DNA from 2 places in the Bacillus sp. WC2507 genome. Region 1 is predicted to be linked to the other one. Evidence: riboswitches for the same ligand, from Rfam matches in the RefSeq annotation. Region 1 holds a riboswitch; the other holds the start of a gene.
What was found. A riboswitch is a leader RNA that binds a small molecule or an ion and turns the genes downstream of it on or off. The one in region 1 is predicted to bind FMN.
Positions count from the first base shown of each region.

Region 1 (7,851 bases):
CGTTACAGTTAAGCAAATACCGTTAACCGCGATACTGTCACCTAAGTGAACATCTGATAAAATTTTATTTGCATGGATCGTTAACTTCATCGATTCTCCGCTTTGTTGCATGTTTGCAATCGTTCCTAATTCTTCTACAATTCCTGTAAACATTCCGTCACCTCACTTCGGGCATTCGCAACGATTTTTATATCATCGCCAATTTGTTTCATCTCTTGAATTTCCAAGGAAAGTGCATCTTGTAATTTTGAAAAACCATTTCCGCCAATTAATTTTGGGCTTATATAAGTCACAATTTCATTGAAATACTTTGTTTGTAAGAAACTCGCATGAACTGTTTGACCACCTTCGACGAAAAGAGAAAGGATTTGTTTTTCGCCAAGTAAGTGTAAGAGATCTTGGATTTCAATTTGCTTCGTTTTCATTTGGAAAATAGCTATATTTTCAGATTCATAAGAAGCTATTTTCTCTTTATTTACATCCTTACCGACAATAATCCATGTCGGTGCTAAACCATCTGTTATGACATGAGAAGATGGTGGCGTTCGTAAATGGTTATCTAAAATAACGCGAATAGGATGTTTCCCCCCATTTGGAATTCTTGTCGTTAAATGTGGATTATCAGCGATAACCGTATTCACTCCAACGAGAATCGCATCATGTGTATGGCGATATTGGTGAACATCAGCTCGTGCTTCTTCCCCTGTAATCCACTTACTTTCACCAGTTACAGTTGCTGTTTTTCCATCTAAGCTCATCGCTGTTTTTATTGTTACAAATGGGCGTTTCGTTTTCATGTAGTGAAAAAAGTAACGATTTAATAAAACTGCTTCTGCTTCAAGAACACCGGTAGTTACTTCGATACCAGCTTCTTCTAATCTCCTTTTTCCATTACCAGAAACGAGAGGATTGCAATCAAGAGTAGCAATTACAACCCGTTTGACTCCTTTTTTGATGAGCAATTCACAGCAAGGTGGTGTTTTTCCAAAATGGCTACAAGGTTCAAGAGTTACATAAACGGTAGCTCCTTTTGCCTTCTCACCAGCCATATGAAGGGCGTGAACTTCTGCGTGTCCTTCACCAGCACGTAAATGGGCGCCCATACCGACGATGTTTCCATCTTTTATAACAACAGCACCAACCATAGGATTTGGGCTTGTTTGCCCAGATGTCCCTTCTGCTAACTGCAAGGCAATCCTCATATATTCTTGATCTGTCATTCTCTTCACCTCTCCTAAAAAAATCAAAAAACCCCAAGGATTTAATATCCTTGGGGTTTGGGAGACGTGATTTCTAGAAATATAGTTTGAATACGAAAGCATAGGAAAGAAACCTAACGATAATTGATATTTCTGCATAAGGAAAAAGCCTAGCAAAATATCGAATTTTTCAAACGCTAGTTGTCTCTTTTTATTTCAGTATAAAAAAATGAGTATAGAAAACTAAACATATATAAAGAATCAAAATGAACCTTTAAAAATATGCATACTGAAATAAAAGTGTATTCACTATATAAAAAACTAGAAACATATCCTTCTCCCATCCAGACTATACTGTCGGCCCTAGAGTTTCACTAGATCCACCGTTTTCAAGTTGAAAACGGGTCACGGACTTAGAAGTTTGCACTTCATCACCGCCGGTTGGGAATTTCACCCGACCCCGAAGGATGTTGTTTGCTCAAATTATAGCACAAAAAAAATAAAAGGCTAGAAAAAAATATTCGAATGTGAAGAATTGTGTGAAAATATATGTAGGCTGGAATGGAGACAAAAGTATTAGAAATGTTGTAAGGAGAAGGGATATAACGGAGTTACTAAAAAGAAAAAACATGCACAAAAAAATGTGCATGTCACATGTTAAATTATTCTGCCTCTGGTGCTCTAACAACAGACTCGAATTTACCTTTATGCGAAGCATCGCAATAAGGCATATTTTTTGATAAACCACAACGGCATAAAGAAAATGCCGGTTTTGCTGGGAATACATTCCCTTGTGAATCGACTAATTCCACGTCCCCTGTAACGCGAAAAGAGCCATTATCATTTACTTTAATTTGTACTTTTGCCAACGTTATCCCTCCTTCCCAAACGCTTAATTCCATCATATAATCAAGAGAAGTGCTTGACAATATAAAGTGAAACTTTAATCAATGGGGGAGGTATCCCCCGCTGATTATTAGTTGAACCAATCGGGCTTTTAGGGGCAGTTAATCTCCCACCTAACTTCTTTGTTTCAGCCGAATTTTGAGGTGGGAGTTTTACTGCCCGCAAATAGCGGGGCAAAAAGAGCACTTTGTTTGAAAGAGAAGAGAGTGTTATAATGTTTTTTATAACTGACTAGAGTAAGGTGACGAGAGATGGATAAACAATTACATACATTACGAAACATTGCAAATGAGCGCACGTGGGCATCATTTTTGAATGATAATCATCCATATAGTTTGTTACATTGGTCCATTGCAGGTGTAGGGCAAGAGGCAAAGGATGTTTGGTTACTTCAAGATGAAGTAACATTTCAAACGACAGAATTTCCAACACTGGATGAAGCAGTGCAATGGATTTCTGAAAACATGGAACAAGTTACAGACGTTTTAGCGCAATAAAAAAAACAGGCTTATGCAAGCCTGTTTTTTGTTTCTTTTACATATGATTTTAAAAATTGATCAACGGCTGCTTCATACTCTTCTTTATTTTCATTATAAGAGCAAGCGTGTGCGCCGCGTTCTGCAATATAAAGTTGTTTATTGTTTTCTTTTGCTTCATATAGTGCTTTCGTCATATCAGCTAAAATATAATCATCATCTTTACTATGAATAAAGAGGACGGGATTTTGAATGTTTTTTATACAATCGATTGGTGAAACTTCACGAATCGTATAACCGTCACGTACTTTTAAAAAAGCATTTGCTAAAGGTAATAAAGGCCATTTAGGTAAATGGAATTCAACCTTTAAACGGTGTTGTAATTGCCCGTAGAAATCAGAAAAAGGACAATCTGCAATATAGAAATCAGCACCATCTTCTACAAGTCCTGCATATTGAAGAAGTGTTGCAGCGCCCATAGATTCACCATGAATACCGAGTGTTATATTTGTTCCAAAACGACTTTTTAGCCAGTCAACTACAGATTTTAAATCATGTTTTTCATAGTATCCATAGCTTGTTGTTTTTCCGCCAGTTTTACCATGACGACGATGATCATAAATAACGACATTATATCCTCTGTTTAAAAATAACCTTGCATATTTTACAGAGTTCATTTTATTTACAGTTACGCCGTGACAAAAAATCATAAACTTATTGGAATGACCAGCAGGAATGTAATATCCGTGAAGATCATATCCAAATTGCGAAGGAATATGAATTTCTTCTTTATGAAGAGCATCAAAATCCTCTATACGAAAATGTTTTTTCGTTTCTCTTTCGAGTACTTCTTCCTCTGTTTTTTTCTTTAAGTACATCACTTTATTTGTAAAGAAAATCCCAAGGGCAGTTATTGCACCTAGTATAGTAAACAATGCTGCAAAAAAACGTTTCATACTTTACCTCATCCTCCAAATACCGTTACATGTGATACACTTACATTGTATCACAATGATAGAAAAGGGGAGAAATAGGAAATGGTGCATATACAAAAAATTACGCCAGCGATGAAAGAAACAATTCGAATGTTCATGTGTGAGAACTGGGGGAGTTCATTGATGGTTTCACGTGGTAAGGGGCATCAGTTAGAAGAATTGCCAGGATTTGTTGCGCTCTTAGATGACAGAATAATCGGAATCATAACGTATGAAATAACCGGAAATATGTGCGAAATTGTATCGTTAGATAGCTTTGAAGAAAGAAAAGGAATAGGGACGAAACTTGTGGACTGTGTATTACAAGTTGCAAAAGAGAAACAGTGCAAGGAGGTATGGCTCATTACAACAAATGATAATATGAACGCTTTACGCTTTTACCAAAAACGGAACTTTATGATGACCAATTTATATGTGAATGCAGTGGAAGAGGCGCGAAAAATAAAGAAAGAAATTCCACGTATCGGATATGATAATATTCCAATTGTACATGAAATTCAGTTGGGGTATCACTTAACGAATTGATGTAACAATTTCCAGAAATATAAGTTATTAATCTTGACGAAAATTGTAATTTAGGTTACCGTAAAATTGTAATCTATTACCATATTAAGGGGTGACGATGTGGCAACTATACGTGATGTTGCAAAATTGGCAGGTGTTTCAGTCGCAACCGTTTCACGAGTTATTAATGAAAAAGGATACGTTCATGAGGACACAGTAAAACAAGTAAAGGAAGCAATTGAGGAATTACGTTATAGGCCAAATAGTGCAACAAAGCCATTGTTTAAACAAAATTCAACGATAATTGCATTACTTGTAGATAATTTATATGACCTATCAAACATCACTTTGCTACATTGTATTGAGGAAATAGCGTATAAAGAAGGATATCAAATCATTGTTTGTAATATAGAGAATAAAGATAGATACATACATATGTTGAAAGAAAATAACGTTGCAGGTGTTATTGTGACAAGATCAGTCTTTAAAAGTATAGGAGAAATTTCACTTCCGTTTGTTGTGATTGATGAAAAAAAATCCTATGCAAATCATTATGAAAGTGGACAAAGGGCGGTTTCTGTATTAAAAGAGAAAGGCTGTCACTTTCTTGCTTATTTCGATGAGGGAGAAGATAGTGAAGAAATGGAAGAGCACATATCAGGATTTTTAGACGCTGTTTGGGAGGAAGGAATCTCTTATCGAGAAGTATGTGTACAAGGGTATACGAATAAACAGTTTATTACATTATTGCAAAAAAATCCGTATATAGATGGAATTGTAGCCTCAAGTGATCAGATTGCTATTGAGTTAATTCGGTCAGCGAGATTTCTAAATATACATATACCAGATAAATTGAAAATTATTGGGCCGAATGGGAGTATGGAGTGTGAATGGATAGCTCCATCACTACCGGCAATTGAAAGCTATGTCGAAGATAATGGGAAAATAGCTTTTCAACAATTAAAAGGAAAAATAAAAAAGTAAAAGGTGCGTATAAAACGCACCTTTTATAATGTAATTGCGGCAATAAAGCCGAATATAAGTAACGGTATATTATAATGCAGAAAAGTCGGTACACATGTATCCCATATATGATGGTGTTGACCATCAGCATTTAAACCTGATGTTGGTCCAAGTGTACTATCTGACGCTGGAGATCCGGCATCACCTAGCGCTCCGGCTGTACCGATAATTGCAATTGTGGCCATTGGACTAAATCCAAGCTGCATGCAAAGAGGTACAAAAATTGTTGTTAAGATAGGAATGGTTGAAAAGGATGAACCAATTCCCATCGTAACGAGAAGTCCAATAATAAGCATAAGAAATGCAGCGAGTGGTTTGTTATTTCCGATTATATGTGCACTCGTTTGCACGAGAGATTCAACATGTCCTGTTTTTCGAAGAACAGCGCCAAATCCAGCGGCAGCAATCATAACAAAACCGATAAAGGACATCATACGCATTCCGCTTGTTAATATCGCATCTGCTTCTTTAAGTGGTAGACTACCACTTACTGATAAAACGATAATCCCCGCTAAAGCACCGAAAATCATTGATTCTGTTGCTAATTGAACAGTTAATGTGGCTATGATAGATAATAATCCGAAAGTAATGCTCCGTTTTGTATAGGGAACGATTTCATTTGCAGTAGTATGAATTTGTTCTGTTTCATACGTACGAGGTTTTCGGTACGTAATGAATACCGCTACACATAATCCGATAATCATACCGATTGCTGGAATAGTCATTGCTTTTGGAATAAGCGCGACATCAAATGTAAGACCGCTTTGCGCAGCATTTGTTTGCAATACATCATGATAAATTTTTCCGAACCCTGCTGGAATCCACATATAAGGAGTAATCAATCCGAATGTAATAATACATGTAACAAGTCTGCGATCCACTTTCAGCTCATTTAATACTTTTAAAAGTGCTGGAATTAAGATGGGGATGAAAGCGATATGAACAGGAATCACATTTTGTGAGAAACAAGCCATCGTTAAAATGATGAATAAAATAAGTATTTTAGAATAAACTTGTTTTTTCGTGTCTTGTTCATTGCCAATCCATTTTAATGCAGTTTGAATCATGGCATCTGGAAGTCCTGTTTTGGAAAGGGAAATAGCGAAACCGCCAAGCATTGCATAACTTAAAGCGATTGGAGCACTGTTACCAAGACCAGTTGTAAAAGTATTAATAGTTTCTGAAATACCGAGTCCGCCGATAATTCCGCCTGTTAAAGCTCCAACAATGATGGCGACAATGACCTGGACACGTAACAAACTAAGCAATAGCATAACTGCTACTGCGACGAGTACAGCGTTCATAATAAATGTAATCTCCCTAAATTTTTATTGTGTTAAGGCAAGTAAATATGAAGCACTTTGCTATATTTATACATAGTTGCGACATATTATTATAAAATGTTTTCTATGAAATGTAAAAGAGCCTTTTGTTACGAATGCTGAAAAGCTAGCTCTTGTTTAATTGATTGTAAAGAATTAGCAAATAGTTCTGGTTCTTCTAAATCAGGAGAATGTGCTGAATTTGGGAACCAAATCATTTTTTTTATGGGTGCTTCCATAACATCACAATATTCTTGAACGAGTGCATAAGGAGTTTGATAATCATAACGACCAGAACAAAAATAAACTGGAGTAGATAAACTTGAAATAGAAGAAAAGAAATCAATTGTCAGCATTTCTTCCCATAAAACACCAGATTTTAAGTTTCCTGCGAGAAATTTGAACCAATCTAATAGCGTATATTCAGGAGAAAAGAAGCCTTTTCGTATGAAAGAAAAGGAAGATCCATTTTGAATTGCACCCCCGAATGTGCCAAGCCACTTTCTTTGAATAATGAGACGTCTCGTATCTAAAAATGGTGGTTTACCTAATTTTAAAAGGGAAGCTAATGCTTTTTTATGATCATGTTTTTTGGCAGAGCTAATTAAATGTTGATATAGTAGTTCTTCATTTTGTTTCATATGTACAATTTGTCCAATACCAATGTAAGCTTCGATATACTTTGGATATCGATGTGCTATGTTAAGCCCAATAATACTCCCCCAAGAATGACCAGCAAGAAATAGTTTTTGTTTATTGAATTTTTTAAGTACATATTGAATAACTTCTTTTGCATCGGAAACGAATTGTTCGATTGTAAAATTTGCCCCGAAATCTTTCATTGAAAAGGATTTACCTGCCCCGCGCTGATCCCAATTAATAACGATAAAGTGTTTCTCCAATTCTTTTTGAAAATGACGAATAAATCCGATTTGTGCCATACCAGGTCCGCCGTGACAACATAATAAAATAGGCTGCTCTACGTTTTGACCGCGTATAAGGAGAGTTTGTTTTCGATTATTAATCATAACGCTTTCCATCGTAGCGACACTATTAGGAATGAGTTGTTTATTTTCATTATAGAACTGTGGGGTATAGCTACGAAAAAGCATATTGAAACCCTCCTTTTCTGAAATCGTATGAATCGCACAGGCTATTCGTTTTGCATATACTGTTAGAAAATCATTGTAACATACCATACTAGTTTCATTTCAATACGGGAGGAGGGGAGATTGTGACGATTGGAGAAATTATAGATTGTTTAAATAGACGTGAATCCATCGCTATTATAGCGAAACGCCTTGAAATAAGTCCATATACACTATCGAAGAAATTAAGATTAATTGGATATGAATATGACGGAGAGCAGAAGAAACGTATTTTTGTAGGAGATGGAGAAGAACCACGTCACTTACAACTCCAAGAA
Region 1 covers NZ_JBQXPN010000001.1:1,595,072-1,602,922, forward strand. Annotated here, with positions in the region: gene ribE (riboflavin synthase subunit alpha) at 1-153, opposite strand, end outside; gene ribD (bifunctional diaminohydroxyphosphoribosylaminopyrimidine deaminase/5-amino-6-(5-phosphoribosylamino)uracil reductase RibD) at 135-1,220, opposite strand; FMN riboswitch at 1,528-1,671, opposite strand; gene ACUN28_RS08605 (CDGSH iron-sulfur domain-containing protein) at 1,862-2,068, opposite strand; gene ACUN28_RS08610 (DUF2552 family protein) at 2,357-2,602, shown strand; gene ACUN28_RS08615 (alpha/beta hydrolase) at 2,614-3,537, opposite strand; gene ACUN28_RS08620 (GNAT family N-acetyltransferase) at 3,619-4,101, shown strand; gene ACUN28_RS08625 (LacI family DNA-binding transcriptional regulator) at 4,201-5,064, shown strand; gene ACUN28_RS08630 (Na+/H+ antiporter family protein) at 5,088-6,407, opposite strand; gene ACUN28_RS08635 (alpha/beta fold hydrolase) at 6,536-7,537, opposite strand; gene ACUN28_RS08640 (ribbon-helix-helix domain-containing protein) at 7,660-7,851, shown strand, end outside.

Region 2 (7,851 bases), 2.6 Mb from region 1:
CATCTCTTCCAGCCCTTCCAATTTCTTGTAAATAAGAAGCTATATTAGTCGGATAATGGAAATGAATAATATATCTCGTATTCGACTTATTTACTCCCATACCAAAAGCACTTGTGCATATTACAAGCTGCAACTGGTCATTCATAAATTGCTGTTGAATTAACATACGCTCTTCATGTTCCATACCGCCATGATAAAAAGCGACACCTGTCACGCCTTTTCCTCTTAAATATTCCGTCAAACGTTCTGTCCACGCTCTGCTTGAACAATATACAATCCCTGGCCCTTGTAAATACATCACCTGGTCCAAAAGCGCTTCTTTCTTCTCTTCTATCGTCTCCACAAATTGTACTTCCATTGCAATATTTGGACGATCAATAGAGTATACATGCTGCGCAACATTCTTTAAACTCAAACTCTCTGCTATATCTCGAAGTACATCTTTCGTCGCTGTTGCCGTTAATGCTAGCACCGCAGGAGACCCGATATTCTCAATGACTACATTTAGTTTTTTATAGTCTGGTCTAAAATCATAACCCCATTGCGAAATACAATGAGCCTCATCCACAACAAATAATGAAATATGAACTTTCTTCAATTCTCTTATTAACAATTCCGACTGCAACATCTCTGGTGAAACAAAAATAAATTTATATGAAGCTAATTTTTTCATCGCTTCTCTTTTTTCATATACTGTCCGAAAACTATTAAATGCTATCACTCGGTTTTTCACAACATACTTTAATTGTGTAACCTGATCTTCCATCAAAGATAATAATGGTGATACAACAAGCACGGTTCCTTCTTGTATTAGCCCTGGAAGTTGATAGCACATAGACTTCCCTCTTCCAGTCGGAAGCATCGCTATAACATCTTTTCCTTCCAATAAATCTGTAATTACCCCTTTTTGACCTGGACGAAATTCAGAATATCCAAACCACCTATATAAATATTCCTCAAGTTTCATTTATACCCTCCATCCGTGCCAATACAAGACGGACCTCAAAATAGGAGATATCTTCTCCAACCGCTTGTTTCAACTCACGCAACTTACGTGTTTGTAATGCATCAATTACTTTTGTTACTTTATCTATTTTGTCTTTTTCCATAAACATCTCGATAGAAAAATCTTTCTCTCGCAATGCAATTTCAACAAAATGATCTTCTATCGTTGCAACCTTTAAATTTCTAATTGTCGCTATTTCATCTAAAGAGCGCCCTTGTCTCCAAAAATTATATGTTTTTTTCGTTGATAAACTAAATAGTTCAGCTCTCTCATTTGGATAAGAAATAATCTCAGCTAATAGCGGAAATTCATTTTCTTTATCACGAACTTCTTGTATAAGGAAGTGAATTGTACCCCAAAATAAAAAGTACACCCTGAATATATCTTGTTTCGTAATTTCCGCTAATTGCTGCAATGTATAACCGATACGTTTATATCCTGTTAATCGATATGTTACAATCGTCGCTTCTATCGCATTACCTTTTCCTAGAAGATTATGTATTTCTCCCCATAATCTTTTTGCCAATTCACTTCGCCTATACGGTATACCTGTTAAAAAGCGTTTTACCCACACCATTATTTCTGTATCTTGTTGAATAGGAATAAACTTCGTATTATTCTGTTGTAAATTAGATATAGTTTGAATAATTAATGATAATCTTTTCCAAAATGTTTCACCTAATTCACCATAGTGCAAACCATGTAAATGCGCTGGAAAAGCATACACTTCCTCCCATGTATGTAACTGCATTTTACCTTTAGATGTTAACAAATATGTATTTTCATGTATTTCTTGAATCAAATCTGCTTGCAACAACTTTGCAACTTCACGATCATATTCAGTTCTATTTAACGATTTATATATTCCAAACAAAAAAGAAATTCGGAACATATTTCCATCTTGTAACGTTTGCGAAGAACGTTTTCCCTTTAATAAATAATAAATAGAAGAAACGGTCCTTTCACCATTCAATTGTTTTAAACAATACAATAAAGTATATTGTAGTTGCATTACCGCTTCCACCTTTCAATCTAACTTAATTGCTTTTTTGTATGATTACAACGTCTACCGTTACTGATTAAACTTATCATATCGGCAATATATACTTGTATATATTCTATTGTACCAAACGAAATAACATTTACGTATTTTGAAAATCTTATGACATAATTCAAAAATTAGTTGACACTCTAATTGATAAGCATTATCATTATAATTTTATGTTGAAAAGTTTTAAAAACCGTTTTACAATAAGATTATAATTTTTATGGCGAGCTTTTCACATACATATTATCAGGAGGGAAAAAAGATGGCAAAATATACAATCGTTGATAAAGATACTTGTATCGCATGTGGTGCTTGCGGCGCTGCTGCACCAGACATTTATGATTATGATGATGAAGGTATTGCATTTGTAACGTTAGACGATAACCAAGGTATCGTTGAAATTCCAGATGTATTAGTTGAAGATATGATGGATGCATTCGAAGGTTGTCCAACTGACTCAATTAAAGTTGCTGACGAATCATTCGACGGCGATGCTTTAAAATTCGAATAGTCTTTTATTAACTTCAAAAAATACCCCTCATTAATTAGAGGGGTATTTTTTGTTTTTTTTATTTTCATTCTCCTTAATAAAAAACCATTAGTAGTTCCATACTACTAATGGTTTTATTTTACCCCGCTATTTGCCAGGCCGTAAGACCCCCACCTCAAAATTCAACGAAAACAAAGAAGTTAGGTGAAGGTCGGGCTGCCCGTAAAGGCCCGATTGGTGAGGAATGATAATCAGCGGGAGAGGAACAAAACCCCCACTGATTAAAGTTTCACTTTATATTTTATGCATTTTTCATTTTTGCAAACACCCATACTTTCAGGCGTGAGAATAACGCTACAAATACAATTGTCACAACAATTCCTTTAATCAAATTAAATGGTAAGATTGCCGTTACAACCGTTGTTCTTATAGCCTCGCTAGACATAGCTGGTGAATTTAAAAACCAAGTGTAAGCTGGGAATATAATGATGTAATTTAATACACTCATAATGAGCGCCATTGTAATTGTCCCTAGCATTAATCCTGTCGTTAAGCTCTTAACAGTACGATACTTCCTAAATAAGAAAGCTGCCGGTCCAATAAATAAACATCCTGCAATAAAGTTAGCAATTTCTCCAACTGGCACTCCCGTTAAACTCCCTTGAATCCCGTAATGTAAAATATTCTTTATCGCCTCTACAATTATCCCTGCAACTGGCCCGAAAATAATCGCAGCAATTAGAGCTGGTACATCACTAAAATCAATTTTTAAAAATGGCGGAAGCCCTGGGAACGGGAAATCCAACATCATCAGTAAATATGCAATACTACTTAGCATTGCTACACTCACCATCTGCACTACACTGTTTTTTTGTTTCATCTTTCTCTCTCCTTTTCCATCGATCATCTCATGGAAAGTGGAAAGGTTCTGCTATGCCTACTTTTTCATAGAACGAAAAAACCCTTTGTGTTTTACACAAAGGGAGAATTTAAGGCACATCAAACAGACGTTCAAATTCATATCTTTTTTGAACGCTTGAACCTCCATCTTCTCCCATCCAGACTGTACTGTCGGCTTTGGAATCACACCAAATCCTGCCTTAACGGCTCGCGGGCTTAGAACAAAATCACATATAGTTCATCACCGCCGGTCGGGATTTTCACCCTGCCCCGAAGATAGACCGATATTCTATTTTCCACTTCATTATACAACAACACGATTGTATTGTGAACAAAAAAAGTGTAACTTATTAAAAATAAGTTATTAATTTTATATAATCAAAAACCAATCACTATATTTTACAATACACCCCAGTTTTTTTACAATTCGGCATTTCTCCTATGAATCCCCTAGTCATATATAATTAAAAGTGATAAGATGTTGAATTGTTAAGATAAGAACATTTTCTGGATTATGGAGGAAATGTCATGAAGAAAGAAAAGAGACACTCTATTCGAGAAACAATGAAAAAAAACTTAAGAAAAGAATACTTTTATTTGAAAAAAGAATTACTTTTCTACTGTCCAATTGATTTAGGCACATTCTCAAGAGAGACATACTATGCTGCTTTCGACGAAGATGGCATCAGTATTTATCAGTATGATAAAAAAACAGAGAGTAAATTAAAATTGTGTGAGCGTCATCCGTGGAAGAATTGGAATAAAGTGAAGGTGGATCATTATTTAACAACTTCTCAATTTATTTTTCAAGGTGAGCGGAACTGGATATTATCCCTTTTTCAAAAAGGAAAAGAAGCTCAAAAGATAATCGAAGAGCATACATCTTTACAAACTGAAGTTGTTTCCCGCTCTTTCTTAAAAAAACTTCCAGGTTTCCGTTCTAATGCACCGTTGAATAAATACATCGGCAGCATTTGCTACACTGCACTTATTGCATTTTTATTAAAATGGATGATTCCATTTCAAGCACCACAAATCGCCTTGTACTCCATTTCAATCGGCTGTATGCTTCTTGGTTTACTTTGTTTGACAATCGGTTTAATTGAACCGACTATTGTACTGTTTCGAACAAACGAAAAAACAAGAACAAAAGTATTTTACTTATATAGCTACTTAGCTATTTCTGGATTTATATGTGTCTTTATTTTTTGGTAAAAAAGAGCTAGTTAAACTAGCTCTTTTTTTCACTTTACGTATAATTGTTGATTTTGATAAATCAGCTCTTGCTGCAAGCCGTTTTTTTCTTTAATTTCCTTAACTGTCATACTAAATTTCCGGGCAATACTAACTAAAGTGTCCCCTTTTTGCACGACATATAACGATGAGGAAACGACTTCATTTCTTTGTTCATTTAAAACAAGCAATGGATTCATTGCATTCTTTTTCGCCATCGTCCATCTGCCTTGATGAACTTCTAAATGTAAGTGTGCACCTCGCGATTCTCCCGTATTTCCTACTTCTCCAATTATTTTTCCTTTTGAAATATTATCCCCTTGAACTACATATCTCTTATTTAAATGTGCATACACAGCCTCATATTCTCCATGTTTAATAAATACAACGTTTCCATAACTACTTGAATAATAAGACTTTGTTACCTTCCCCTCTTGAATAGCTGCCACAGGCGCGCCGATCGGTGCCGCTATATCTATACCGTAGTGTTTTCCATGCCTTGTCCCAAAATAATCACTTATCTGCCCTTCAACAGGCCATGTCCATCGATTTCCATCTGCGTACACATGTAATTGAGATAAAAACAGTACTGTCAATAACATGACGCCACATTTTAACACTTTCATATATATCCTCCGTTTTCTAATTAACACCATACCTTCTCTATTTTGGTATATTACAGAAAAAAGTATACAAAAAAAGAAAGTGAATCACTCCACTTCCTTTTCTTTTTTATCACGAAAAACGATTGCACTGCGATTATACTCCACATCTTTTACTTGTAATCGAGCGTTTATTACTCTAGCTACTGCAAACAAATAATCAGATAATCTATTTACATACTTTAGAACAACTTCATTTATTTCCCCTTCTTTTTGTAAAGACACGATACATCGTTCTGCCCGCCTTACAACTGTACGTGCAATATGAATAGCTGCTGCCGACTCACTTCCACCTGGTAAAATAAAGCGCTCTAACGGCGGTGCTTCTTCTATATACGAATCAATCCTTCTTTCTAAGCTTTCGACCATTTCGATCTTTACTTTATAAGAAATTTTCCCCTCTACTATCGCCAAGTCTCCCCCGCAATCAAATAGTTCGTGTTGAATATTTTCAAGTTCATTGTAAATATCTCCAAAAGACCCGCCTTGTAGCTTCGTCATCGCATATCCAATATGAGAATTCGCCTCATCTATCGTGCCATATGCTTCAACTCGGATATCATCTTTATCCACTCTGCCGCCTATTACACTTGTTATCCCTTTATCTCCTGTTTTTGTGTATAATTTCATCGCTTCACGACACCCCTCTTATTATTCTTCATTCGACTACGATAGAAAAAAAGTTCTACTATTATTTATTTACAAAAAAATAAAAAACAGTAGAACTTTATGTATTATCAACTTTAAAAACATATATCTAAATTATACGATTTGGTAAATATACAGAGAATGTAGTTCCCTCTCCAACAACACTTGAAACAGTAATTTTGCCATCATGGCCTTGCACAATATTTTTTGCAATCGCAAGTCCGAGTCCTGTTCCACCTTTTTTTCCACGTGTCCTTGCTTTATCAGCTTTGTAGAAACGATCAAATAAAAATGGAATATCTTCTTCTGGAATGCCGGCACCCGAATCTTGCACTTCAAAAATAAGCCCATTATTTTTCGTATCAATTACAAGCGTTACATGTCCGCCTGCATTCGTATGACGAATTGCGTTATCAATTAAATTCGTCAATACTTGTTCCATACGATCTGCATCAAACGGGTATTGCTCAATTGGATTTTGGAAATCAACCGTTAATGCGACTTCTTTATCCTTTGCAATTCCTTGGAATTTACGACCTATTTTTTCAACGAAAGGATGAATATCAACTTCACCTATATGTAACTCTACATTACCGCTTTCCATACGTGCTAAATCTAATAATTCATTTACAAGTTTACCTAGACGAACGGATTCATCATAAATGATTTGAACAAACTCATTAATTTCTTCTTTCGTTTGCACAATATCATCTAAAATCGCTTCACTATACCCTTGAAGCATTACCATCGGTGTACGAAGTTCATGTGATACATTCGCAATAAAGTCTTGACGCATCTTCTCAAGACGACGTTCTTCCGTCATATCACGCAATACAGCTACAGCTCCACGAATTTTCGTTTGGTTGTAAAGCGGCGTCATAAGAACTACATAGTTACCTTTTTGTAAATTAATTTCAACCACTTGTTGTTGTTCGCTTTCTACAACGAGATGGAATAGTTCAACAAGTTCAGAAGGTAGTTTTTTACTCAACTCTACTTCCTTTTCTTCTTGCCAAACTTGTAAGAAATGTTCAGCCGGCGGATTGATTACAACGACTTCACCTTCTTGATTTAATGTAATAACCCCATCTGCCATACTACTTAAAATACTAGCTAACTGTTCTTTTTCTTGCTGCAGGGCATTCATATTAAACTTCAACTGTTTCCCCATTTGATTTAAGGCCGTTGCAAGCTCACCAATCTCGTCCTGAGATACCATAGGAGCCTTCGCATCAAACTTCCCACGCGCCACCTCAAAAGCAACCTCACGCATTTTACGGAGTGGTGCTGTAATTCGAGTAGACAAGAAGAATGCAAAGAAAGTTGTTAATATAATCGCAATCCCTGCTGATAAGAAAATGAAATCCGTAGTTCTCTCCATACCTTGTATCGGCACTTGTAAAGATTCATATACAAACACTGCACTTTGATTTTTTGACTGTACTGGTTTTCCGACAATCATAATATCATTTTCAGTGTTTTTATTCTTTCTACTATTAGAGGCTTTTCTAATGTTATTCTTAATTTCTTTTTTGTCTGTAAAAACAGCCGCTAATTCTTTATCTTCTTTCAAATCATTCATTGTAAGAGTGACTAACCCTTCTTGTTTCGGCGAAGAAGATATTTCTTTACCATCTTCTACGATAATGATCCTTGAAAGTGGATCAGAGAATTTGTACGCGATATTCTCAATCGTTTTTACATCGGCACCTTCTTCAATTAACTCTGAAACACTTGTTGCAACTTTTTGAAGCCTTGCTTCACTCATATCAACATAATATGTTCTAAAAAACTGTGAAAGTAAAATCGCAACAAATCCAAGCACAAACGAAACGAGAAGTAATATGGTCATCCATAACTTCCC
Region 2 covers NZ_JBQXPN010000001.1:4,169,801-4,177,651, forward strand. Annotated here, with positions in the region: gene ACUN28_RS21960 (RecQ family ATP-dependent DNA helicase) at 1-967, opposite strand, end outside; gene ACUN28_RS21965 (helix-turn-helix domain-containing protein) at 957-2,018, opposite strand; gene ACUN28_RS21970 (ferredoxin) at 2,317-2,565, shown strand; gene ACUN28_RS21975 (ECF transporter S component) at 2,846-3,424, opposite strand; FMN riboswitch at 3,587-3,726, opposite strand; gene ACUN28_RS21980 (hypothetical protein) at 3,973-4,659, shown strand; gene ACUN28_RS21985 (peptidoglycan DD-metalloendopeptidase family protein) at 4,689-5,303, opposite strand; gene ACUN28_RS21990 (cob(I)yrinic acid a,c-diamide adenosyltransferase) at 5,388-5,969, opposite strand; gene resE (sensor histidine kinase ResE) at 6,097-7,851, opposite strand, start outside.
Region 2: it holds a riboswitch for FMN, as region 1 does, so the genes downstream of both, ACUN28_RS21975 (ECF transporter S component) here and ribD (bifunctional diaminohydroxyphosphoribosylaminopyrimidine deaminase/5-amino-6-(5-phosphoribosylamino)uracil reductase RibD) in region 1, are expected to answer to the same signal.